2 regions of the Pusillimonas sp. SM2304 genome follow, and region 1 is predicted to be linked to the other one. Evidence: riboswitches for the same ligand, from Rfam matches in the RefSeq annotation. Region 1 holds a riboswitch; the other holds the start of a gene.
What was found. A riboswitch is a leader RNA that binds a small molecule or an ion and turns the genes downstream of it on or off. The one in region 1 is predicted to bind thiamine pyrophosphate.

Region 1 (5,284 bases):
ACGCCATCGGCGCCAACGCCACCGTGGTGATCAAGCGCAGCGACTTCAATGCCGGCAAGTTTGCGCCTGCCGTGGGCGATGAAGTCACCCTGGACATTGCGCTGGAAGCCGTCCAGCAATAACCGTCCGCGCCCGGTACGGCACGACAGGGCCGTCAGCTTCCGGGCGATGCGGGACGCGGCAAGCCCAGATGTCCGCGCAAGGTGTCTGTTTCGTAGTCCTTGCGAAACAGGCCGCGCCGCTGCAGCACCGGTACGACCTGATCGACGAAATCGTCGATGCCGCCCGGCAGCGCAGGCGGCATCAGGTTGAAGCCGTCGGCCCCCTCGTTCAGCAGCCACCGCTCCATCTCATCGGCAATCTGCTCGGGGGTGCCTACCATGGTGCAATGTCCGCCCCCGGCCGCCAGTCGGCCCAGCAACTGGCGCACCGTGGGCTGTTCCGTCTGGATGATGCGCAGCACCGTTGCGTAGCGGCCCTTGGGGCCAGTGAACGCCTCCAGCGGCGGCAAAGCGGGCACGGGCGCATCCAGTTCCCAGGCCGTGCAGTCCTGGCCCACATACATGCCCAATTGCCGCAACGCATCCTGCGCGGGCAACAGTTCGTCCAGCGCGCGCTGTTTGGCCCGCGCTTCGTCCTGGGTCGAGCCCACATAGGCGACCAGGCCCGGCATGATCGGAACGGGATCGGTCCGGCCCGCCTCGCGCACCCGCCTCTTGATGTCGCGATAATAGTCTTGCGCCGCCGCCAGATCGTAGGCCACGGCATAGATGGCCTCGGCCCGGCGCGCAGCCAGGTCCCGGCCCTGCTCCGACGCGCCGGCCTGGAACAGCACGGGATGGCCTTGAGGCGGACGCGGTATGGTCAGCGGTCCATCGACCCGGAAATGCTCGCCCTGGTGATCGATGGCGCGCACCGATTCAGGTGAAACGTAAGCACCCTGCCGGTCAAGTTGCGGCGCATCGTCGCGCCAGGAATCCCACAGGCGCAGCGCCACATCGACGAACTCTTCCGCCCGCGTGTAACGCCAGTCGTGCCCGGGCATGGCATCGAAGCCGTGATTGCGCGCTTCTGAGTCAAACATGGAGGTCACCACATTCCACCCTATCCGCCCCTTCGAAATATGGTCCAGCGACGCAACCATGCGCGCCGCGTGGAACGGGGTGTAGAAAGTACTGGAGACGGTGCTGATCAGGCCGATGCGCTGCGTGGCGCGGCTGATGGCCGCCAGGGCGGTCAAGGGTTCCAGGAACCAGCGCGGGCCGTCCGGCAGGTTATCGGTGGACTGCCCATCGGCAAAGAAAATGGCGTCCAGCTTGCCGCGCTCGGCTGTTTGCGCCAACTGCTCGTAATAGCCGATGTCGCCCAGGCGCTCGACCGCCGAGTCGGGATGGCGCCAAGCGGCCCGGTGGTGTCCGCAGCCGAAGATGAAAAGGTTCAGGTGAAGCATCCGTTTTGTCATGGCCCGTCCTAGTTCTTGACCAGGCCGCCGTCGACCACCAGATTCTGTCCTGTCACAGACCGTGACCAGGGCGACGCGAAGAACAACGCGGCATCGGCGAACTCGGCCGGCGTAGTCACACGGCGCAGCGGCGTGCTCGATGCGATCAGGTTGAACACCGCTTCCGGCGTGGCTGCCGAGGCATCCGTGCTGCGCAGCAGCCCGCCCGACAGCATATTGACGGTAATGCCGTCCGGGCCCAGGTCATGCGACAGCGTGCGCGTGAGCGACAGCAAGGCGGCTTTGGCGGCGGTGTAGTCGTGATAGGGCACGACCGGATTCTGGAACAGGTTGGTGCCTATATTGATGATGCGGCCAAAGCCCTGTTCGCGCATGCCCGGCAGCGCGGCCTGCGTGGTGTTCAAGGCAGCGCGCACTACGCCTTCGAACTGCTGGTTCAGTTGCGCCCACGACAAGGCATCGGCATGCGGCCTGGCGTCGCCATTGAACGAAAATGCCGGCAAGGCATTATTGACCACGGTGGTGACCGGCGCGCCAAAGCGCTCGCGCGCCTGGGCCAGCATGGCCTGCACGGCATCGGCGTCCGTGACGTCGGCCTGCGCGGCGAACGCGCGTTCCGGCGCACCGGCAGCCAGCGCGCGGGCGCTCTCGGCGCTATTCAGGTAGTTGACGACAACGCGGGCGCCTTCTCGCAAAAAGGCGCCCGCAATATGCCGGCCCAGGCCCCGGCCGCCGCCGGTGACCAGGACGACCTGCTGATGAATGGGAAATGCTGCTGGGCTGTTCTTCATGGCATACCTTCGCGGAAATAGCAAAGGTATGCGCGCGCGGCAATGCTGCCGCTGGCCCCATGGCCGACATCCCTTCGCCAGTGCTAACTGTTTCAGGTTCGACGGGTGTCGATCTCAGCCGGCCGTTTCGGGCCAGGCACCCCGTGTCGCGGTGCCATCATAGCGCAAAAACCCCTTAAGGCCTCAATACGGCCCGTATCTCGGCCAAGGTGGGCATGGACACGCCCGCGCCGTGGCGCGTCACGGAAATGCCCGCCAGCGCCGCGGCAAAGCGCATGGCATCGCGCGCCGGCATGCCCTGCCCCAGCCCCACGGCGAAACCGGCTGTAAAGCCATCGCCCGCGCCGGTGGTGTCGACGCAAGCGCCGGCCTTGACGGGCGGGACCAGAAAGGTTTCGGTGTGATTGCAAAACAGCGCGCCCCGCTCACCCAAGGTCACGATGACGTTGCCCACCCCCTTTTGCAGTAGCGCCCGCGCCGCCGCTTCGGCCTGTTCAAGGGTTTCGACGGGCAAGCCCGTCAACAGGCCGGCCTCGGTTTCGTTAGGCAACAGGTAATCGCACAAAGCAAATATCGCATCCGGCAAAGGCACGGCGGGCGCAGGATTCAGAATGCTGGCCACCCCGTGGCGGCGCGCCAGTTCCAGTCCACGCAGCGCGACCTCGACGGGTTGCTCCAGTTGCACGACAAAGACATCGGACGCAGCAATGTCGGCTTCGACGCGGTCGATATCGGCCGCTTGCATCGTGCCCGATGCCCCTGGAAAAACCGTGATCGCATTGCCGCCGGTCGACGGGTCGACGAAGATGCCGGCCGCGCCGGTGGCCTGCCCCTTGACCACCACGGCTTTGCTGTGCACCCCTTCGTCGCGCCAGAATTGCGCCGCATCCTGGCCAAAGGCATCATCACCGATGAAGGTAAAGAATGACACCCGTCCACCCGCCCGGGCGGCGGCCACGGCCTGGTTGGACCCTTTTCCGCCGTGCCCCCGGGTGAAACCCGTCGCGGCGATGGTTTCACCGGGAGCCGGCAAGCGGCTCGCGGTGAAAACCAGGTCGGCGGCATAAATGCCGGCAACAAAGATGGCGGGATGATCCTGCTGCATGTCGTCCGCCTTGCCAGCGCTCAAGCCAGGTCCATGGCGTGCAGTTTCTCGACCCGCCGGCGGCAATCCTCGTCGGTCGAGAACTCGGCCTTGAGGTAAGCCCCGACCAGATCGACCGCCAGCCACGGCCCGACGATCTGCGCGCCGATGCACATGACATTGACGTCATCGTGCTCGACGCACTGATGCGCGGAATGGATGTCGTGGCACACTGCGGCCCGGATGCCCTTGACCTTGTTGGCGGCGATACATGCGCCAACACCCGTGCCGCACACCATGATGCCGCGCTCCGCGCCGCCGGAGGTCAACTGCCCGGTCAGCGCGCGGGCGATATCCGGAAAGTCCACCGGCTGTTCATCGTAACTGCCCACATCATTGACCTCGTGGCCCAGGCTCTTGATGTGATCCACAATCGCCTGCTTCAAAGGCCAGCCGGCGTGGTCCGAACCAATAACAATACGCATGACGCTATTCCTGTTTACTGAAAAATCGATGTGATCCCGGACACTTAATTGCCGCGCATGTCTTCGGGCAATTCGGTACCGTAGTATTTCTTGTAGATCTCGTTCAGCTTGCCATTCTTGACATTGGCATCGACCCACTCATTGACCTTGGCCAAAAGACGCGCCTCGCCTTTCTTCACGCCAATGGCCAGGTCGAAGTTGCGCAGGACGAACAAAGGCTTGAAGTTGTCCTTGCCGATTTTCTGATCGATCTGAGCCACCAGCGACTGCGAGGTGGCAACCATCTTGGCCTGTCCGCTGACGGCCGCCGTCACCAGGGTCGCGTCATCATCATAGCGCGCAACCTTGTACCCATACTTGGATGCCTGGGGCGTCAGCTCGGTGTCTTGCGTGGTGCCGCGGGTCACCGCCACCGTATGGCCCTTCATGGTTTCCAGACTGCTGACAGGGATGTCCTGATAACCCGCGACAATGGATTGCAGCACGGCATAGCGATGCGAAAAGTCGATGACCTTGGCCCGCTCTTCCGTCACCGACAGGGTCGACACCACGATATCGGCTTTGTCCGTCTGTAGGTTCGGAATGCGGGTGGCGCCGGTGGTCTGGACCAGCTCATATTCCAGGCCCCAGTCCTTGGCCAGCAGTTTTCCGACCTCGACGTCGGCGCCCATCGGTTCCATCGATGCGCTCATCATGCCCGCGGGCGGAATGCCCAGGTCGGTGGATATGCGGATTTTCCCGCTTTTGGTGACGTTGTCCAGCACATCGGCATGGGCCACGGCGGCAACACCGGCCATCATGCCGGCGGCGCACAGCAAGGATGTCAGGAAGGTACGTTTTTTCATGGTAGGTCTCCGGTTTATATAGGTCATGTCAGAGTTCGTTCTGCAGGAACTCCTTGAGCTCTGGCGTCTGGGGATCGTTCAGCATGTCCGCGCTCCCCTTCTCCCAAACTTTTCCTTCGTGCATGAAGATAATCGTGTCGGCGACGCGCCGCGCAAAGTTCATTTCGTGCGTGACCATGATCATGGTCATGCCTTTCCGGGCCAGGTCCTCGATCACGCGCAGCACTTCACCCGTCAATTGCGGATCGAGCGCGGATGTGACCTCGTCGAACAGCATCACCTTGGGTTCCATGGCCAGCGAACGCGCTATGGCCACCCGCTGCTGCTGTCCGCCCGACAACTGCTCAGGATATTGGGTCGCCTTTTCAAGCAGGCCCACCTGCCCCAGGACACGGCGAGCCAGTTCCCGGGCATCTTGCTTGGACAGCTTCTTGACCGCGGTGGGCGCCAGCATGACGTTCTCTTCGATCGTCAGGTGCGGAAACAGGTTATAGCTCTGGAACACAATGCCAATGTCCAGCCGCAGGGACTTCCGGTCCACATCGGGGTCATCGACCCGGTGGCTGCAGACGGCGATGGTGCCGCTGTCTATGGTTTCCAGCAGGTCGATGCAGCGC
Region 2 (5,284 bases), on a different contig from region 1:
ACCGCCTCGGCCAGGTCGGTCATCGACATGCGGCCGTCGCGTTGCAACAAATCCAGAATATGCCGGTCGAGTTTATCTAAAGTAGACACAGGCGTGCGTTGTATTCTCATGTGCTTTCCTTGATGATCCGAAGGCGATTAACGGGCCCAACCCTTTGCTTCAGCAATTATTGCTGAAATCGTCTTATCGCGCCCGGCGAACAGGACAAAACACTGAAAAACGGAATTCTTTGCAAAAAAATGCTGGTCAAGCTGCCTTACCATCCTTGAATTACACCAGAATTTCCGGGATCAAATGAAAATCATCGTTCTAGGGGCGGGCGCGGTCGGCGTCAGCAGTGCCTACTACCTGGCCAGGCAGGGCCATGAAGTGACCGTCATCGAGCGACTGGCGGGCCCCGCGCTTGAAACCAGCTTTGCCAATGCCGGACAAGTCTCCTATGGCTACTCCAGCCCGTGGGCGGCACCGGGCGTACCGCTCAAAGCGATCAAATGGATGTTTGCCAAGCATCCCCCGCTGACTATCCGCCCCGACGGCACCCTGTTCCAGCTGCAGTGGATCTTCAATATGTGGCGCAACTGCAGCGCCAGCCGCTACGCCATCAACAAAGAGCGCATGGTCAGGCTGTCGGGCTATAGCCGCGTCTGCCTTGAAGCATTGCGCAACGACATCGGCATTCAATACGAAGGACGGCGCCAGGGCACTTTGCAAGTGTTTCGGACCCAGCAGCAACTGGATGCCGTCGGCCAGGACATCAACGTGCTGAGCGATGCGGGCATCCGCTACGAGCTGCTGGGCCGCGACCAACTCGAACAGGCCGAGCCCGCGCTGGCGCGCACGAAAGACAAGCTGGTGGGCGGGCTGCGCCTGCCCGACGACGAAACGGGCGACTGCAACCTGTTCACCACGCGCCTGGCCGCCGAAGCGGAAAAGCTGGGCGTGACCTTCCGCTACGGCACCACCATCAAGCATGTGCATGTGGACGGCTCGAAAGTGTCGGGCGTGGAAACCGATGCCGGCCTGCTGACCGCCGACGCCTATGTGATGGCGCTGGGGTCGTGGTCGACACCATTGCTCCGGCACATCGGCAAGCTGCCGGTTTATCCCTTGAAAGGCTATTCGATTACGGTTCCCATCGCCGATGAACGCTGCGCACCCGTCTCGACGCTGCTGGACGAAAGCTACAAAATAGCCGTGACGCGCTTTGACGGCCGGATACGGGTTGGCGGCATGGCGGAAATCGTGGGGTTCGACAAAACGCTTGATGAAAGACGCCGCAAAACACTGGAACTGGTGCTGACCGACCTGTTCCCGGGCAGCTATACGCCGACAGATGTAGCGTTCTGGACCGGGCTGCGCCCCAAAACGCCGGACAGTACCCCGGTCGTCGGCCCGACTCGCCTGCCCAACCTGTTCCTGAACACGGGACACGGCACATTGGGCTGGACCATGGCCTGCGGCAGCGGCCAGTTGATTGCCGATATGGTGTCGGGCAAGCCCACCGCCATACGCAGCGACGATTTATCCATACACCGTTATCAATCCTGATCGGGCGGCGCAGCGGCATGCCGCGCCGCGGCAGCATCAGGTTGGCCCGGTAAACATATAACCCCAGTTATGCACCGACTTCAGCGGCATGGTCAGCCCGTGCGCGGTGAACTTTCGCCGCATGCGGCTGACCATCACCCCCAGGCGCCCCTGGTGGGTAGGGGCTTCCGACAGCGCATAGCCCGCATTGACGGCATCAATCAATTGGCGATGCGTGGCACGAAGATCGGGCGCGTTCAGTAACGCGGTCAGAAAAGCCCTTTCGCCCGTGGTCAGCGCAATGCGCACGCCGTCGGGGCTGACCAGCACCCAGGACTGCTCTTCCAGCGACCAGATGCCGCCGGAGGCGGGCGCCGCCGAGGCATCGGCATCAGGCACGGCGCCCGCGCGCGCCATCAGGCGAAACAGAATGGCCCCCAGCAATGCCGGGGAAGCATTGCGTGCGAAGCAATTATCGACCCCGCTTTGCAGAGACAGTATGGCGTCGGTTTCCGGCGCCGGATCGACGATGGCGACAATGCCCGCGCCCGCGTGCAGCGTACGCAGATAGGTGGCCGCCGCACAGTTTTCCGTCAGCGTGCCTGACAGTATGGCCACTGGCGGCGCGTGGGTCGACGCGCTGGTGAGTATGTATTGATGCAACGCCAGAACATCTGTACAGCGCAGCACCTGAAAGCCCTGTGCCTGCAGCCCTGCGATTGTTTTATTACGTACCGCGGTAAGCGCTGCATTGGCCTTGGGCGCAAAAAATGAAACAGACAGATTTGGTTTCATGGCATGGCCCCGGTGAAGTGTCGACAAGCCTTCTTCAATAGGAGATAAACGCGCAACATAAGTGCCTGTAAACCCAGGAAGGCGAAGGCCGCAGGGGCTTCATGCTCCTGGCCGGGCCCCGCAAGCCGTCGTCAACTATTGTGCACTTGTTTCGCATAAATTTGTTAATTTCTTGTATATCTATTTACCGAAATTTACATTAGATTATCACGTTTGCAATTAGCATTATTACCACTGTGATTGACTTACATCGTTCAATCACAAACGTGAACCACTTTGCCGATCGTCTTCGTCATGCGCGAACCCTGCGCCAAATGAGCCAGGCAGCCCTTGCCCGGGCTTGCGGGTTATCGCAAGGCGCTATCGCGAACTACGAAAACAAAAACCGCCAGAGCGCCAAGGAGATTTTCCGGTTGGCGGAGGTGCTGGCCGTGAACCCAATATGGCTGGGCATGGGCACCGGCCCCATGGAAGTGGCTGAATCACCCATCGAAACACATTTGACATACCGGGTGACTGATCACAGCCCTCCGGCCCGGCAAGGCCTGTGGCCATTCGCCAGCGTGCCGCCCGAGCTGTATTGGTCGTTGCGCCTTGAGGAACGCCAACTGATTGAAAACGCGGTGGCCAGCCTGATCCAGTCGCTGCGCAATAAATCCGGCGGGTCCTGACAACCGGACCGCCGTCGGTCCGGCCCTGACAAGTTCCAGCCAAGGCTCTATACTTGCATCCACGCAGGGGTACTCGTTGCTTGCAACGGGTTGAGAAAAACCCTTCGTACCAGTACGGATAATGCCGATGCTGGGAGCGCACTGTCCGACATCCATCAGCCGATGTCGGCAAGACTATCCCTATCTATCGGCTCCATGGACTACTTTTTGGAGCATGCCTTGACCACACACTCGCCGTTTTCGGCCGCCACCGCCGCCGCCGACATCAACGCCATCACCCCCCTTCCCCAATCCCGCAAGGTGTACCAGACCGGCTCCCGGCCTGACCTGCGGGTGCCATTCCGGGAAGTCCAGCAAAGCGATACACCTTCTACTTTCGGCGGCGAGGCCAACCCGCCACTGACCATTTACGATACCAGCGGCCCCTACACCGATCCGGCGGCCCGCATAGACATCCGCAAAGGCTTGCCGCCGCTCAGGCTGGCCTGGATACAAGAGCGGGGCGACACACAGGAACTCGCAGGACCCAGCAGCGAATATGGATCGAGCCGGCAGCACGACGCCAAGCTGGCCGCCATGCGGTTTGAACTGCGCCGCAAACCGCGCCGCGCCACCGGCGGAGCCAACGTCACCCAGATGCACTATGCCCGTCGCGGCATCATCACGCCCGAGATGGAATTTGTGGCCATCCGCGAGAATCTACGGCGCGAGCACACCCTGCAGACCCTGCTGTCCAGCGGTCCGAACGGCGCGAAGCTGGCGGAACGGCTGCTGCGCCGGCATCCCGGACAAGCATTCGGCGCGGCCATTCCGGCCACCATCAGCCCCGAGTTCGTCCGCAATGAAATCGCGCAAGGACGGGCCATCCTGCCCGCCAACATCAACCATCCTGAACTGGAGCCCATGGCCATAGGCCGTCATTTTCTGGTCAAGGTCAATGCCAATATCGGGAATTCCGCCCTGAGCTCGGGAATCAGCGAAGAGGTCGAGAAAATGACCTGGGCCATACGCTGGGGCGGCGACACCGTCATGGACCTGTCCACCGGCAAGAACATTCATGAAACGCGCGAATGGATCATACGCAACTCACCCGTCCCGATCGGGACGGTGCCCATTTACCAGGCGCTGGAAAAGGTAGACGGCAAGGCCGAGGCGCTGAGCTGGGCCATTTTCCGCGACACGCTCATCGAGCAGGCCGAGCAAGGCGTGGATTACTTCACCATCCATGCCGGTGTGCGCCTGCCTTTCATTCCCATGACGGCCAACCGCATGACGGGCATCGTCTCGCGGGGCGGCTCCATCATGGCCAAATGGTGCCTGGCCCACCATAAAGAAAGCTTTCTGTACGAACACTTCGAAGACATCTGCGACATCATGAAGGCGTATGACGTCAGTTTCTCGCTGGGCGACGGCCTGCGGCCCGGATCAGGCTACGATGCCAACGATGAAGCACAATTCGCCGAACTGAAAACCCTGGGGGCGCTGACGCAGATTGCCTGGAAGCATGATGTGCAGGTGATGATAGAAGGGCCGGGGCATGTACCCATGCACCTGATCAAGGAAAACATGGACATGCAGCTGGAGCATTGCCACGAGGCGCCTTTTTATACGCTGGGACCGCTGACCACGGACATCGCGCCGGGCTACGATCATATTACCTCGGGTATTGGGGCCGCCCTGATAGGCTGGTACGGCACGGCCATGCTCTGCTATGTCACCCCCAAGGAGCATCTTGGACTGCCCAACAAGAAAGACGTCAAGGACGGCATCATTACCTACAAGATCGCCGCTCATGCCGCCGACCTGGCCAAAGGCCATCCCAGCGCAGCCATCCGCGATAATGCACTGTCCAAGGCACGGTTCGAGTTTCGCTGGGAAGATCAGTTCAACCTGGGCCTGGACCCAGACACAGCGCGCGACTTCCATGACGAGACCCTGCCCAAGGATTCGATGAAATCAGCGCATTTCTGCTCGATGTGCGGGCCGCATTTTTGCAGCATGAAGATCACGCAAGACGTGCGCGCGTATGCCGATGCCCAGGGCCTGGACCCCGAGCAGGCCCTGCAGAACGGCCTGCAGGAAAAAGCAGCGGAGTTTCGGAGCAAGGGCGGCGTCATTTACCATCAGGCCTGACGCCGGCGGGGTGCTTTTTGCCTTGGGGCGGCCCAGCGGCAAAAATAATGCCCCCGCGCTGCGCAGGCTGTGCCTGCTTGCTGCCCCCCCAAGGGGGGGCTTTTTGCCTTGGGGCGGCCCGGCGGCAAAAAAAGGGGCGGCCAATGAGCCGCCCCGGT

Region 2: linked by a shared signal. The riboswitch ahead of thiC (phosphomethylpyrimidine synthase ThiC) and the one ahead of RE432_RS12460 (3-oxoacyl-ACP reductase) in region 1 are both predicted to bind thiamine pyrophosphate.

Annotation. Positions count from the first base shown of each region.
Region 1 is NZ_JAVLUJ010000002.1:726,617-731,900, reverse strand. It holds gene RE432_RS12470 (YceI family protein) at 1-122, shown strand, start outside; gene RE432_RS12465 (LLM class flavin-dependent oxidoreductase) at 155-1,450, opposite strand; gene RE432_RS12460 (3-oxoacyl-ACP reductase) at 1,471-2,253, opposite strand; TPP riboswitch at 2,306-2,407, opposite strand; gene rbsK (ribokinase) at 2,429-3,358, opposite strand; gene RE432_RS12450 (RpiB/LacA/LacB family sugar-phosphate isomerase) at 3,379-3,822, opposite strand; gene RE432_RS12445 (transporter substrate-binding domain-containing protein) at 3,867-4,667, opposite strand; gene RE432_RS12440 (amino acid ABC transporter ATP-binding protein) at 4,696-5,284, opposite strand, start outside.
Region 2 is NZ_JAVLUJ010000001.1:1,670,152-1,675,435, reverse strand. It holds gene RE432_RS07775 (Lrp/AsnC ligand binding domain-containing protein) at 1-110, opposite strand, end outside; gene RE432_RS07770 (D-amino acid dehydrogenase) at 295-1,548, shown strand; gene RE432_RS07765 (helix-turn-helix domain-containing protein) at 1,585-2,322, opposite strand; gene RE432_RS07760 (helix-turn-helix transcriptional regulator) at 2,559-2,993, shown strand; TPP riboswitch at 3,049-3,146, shown strand; gene thiC (phosphomethylpyrimidine synthase ThiC) at 3,213-5,126, shown strand.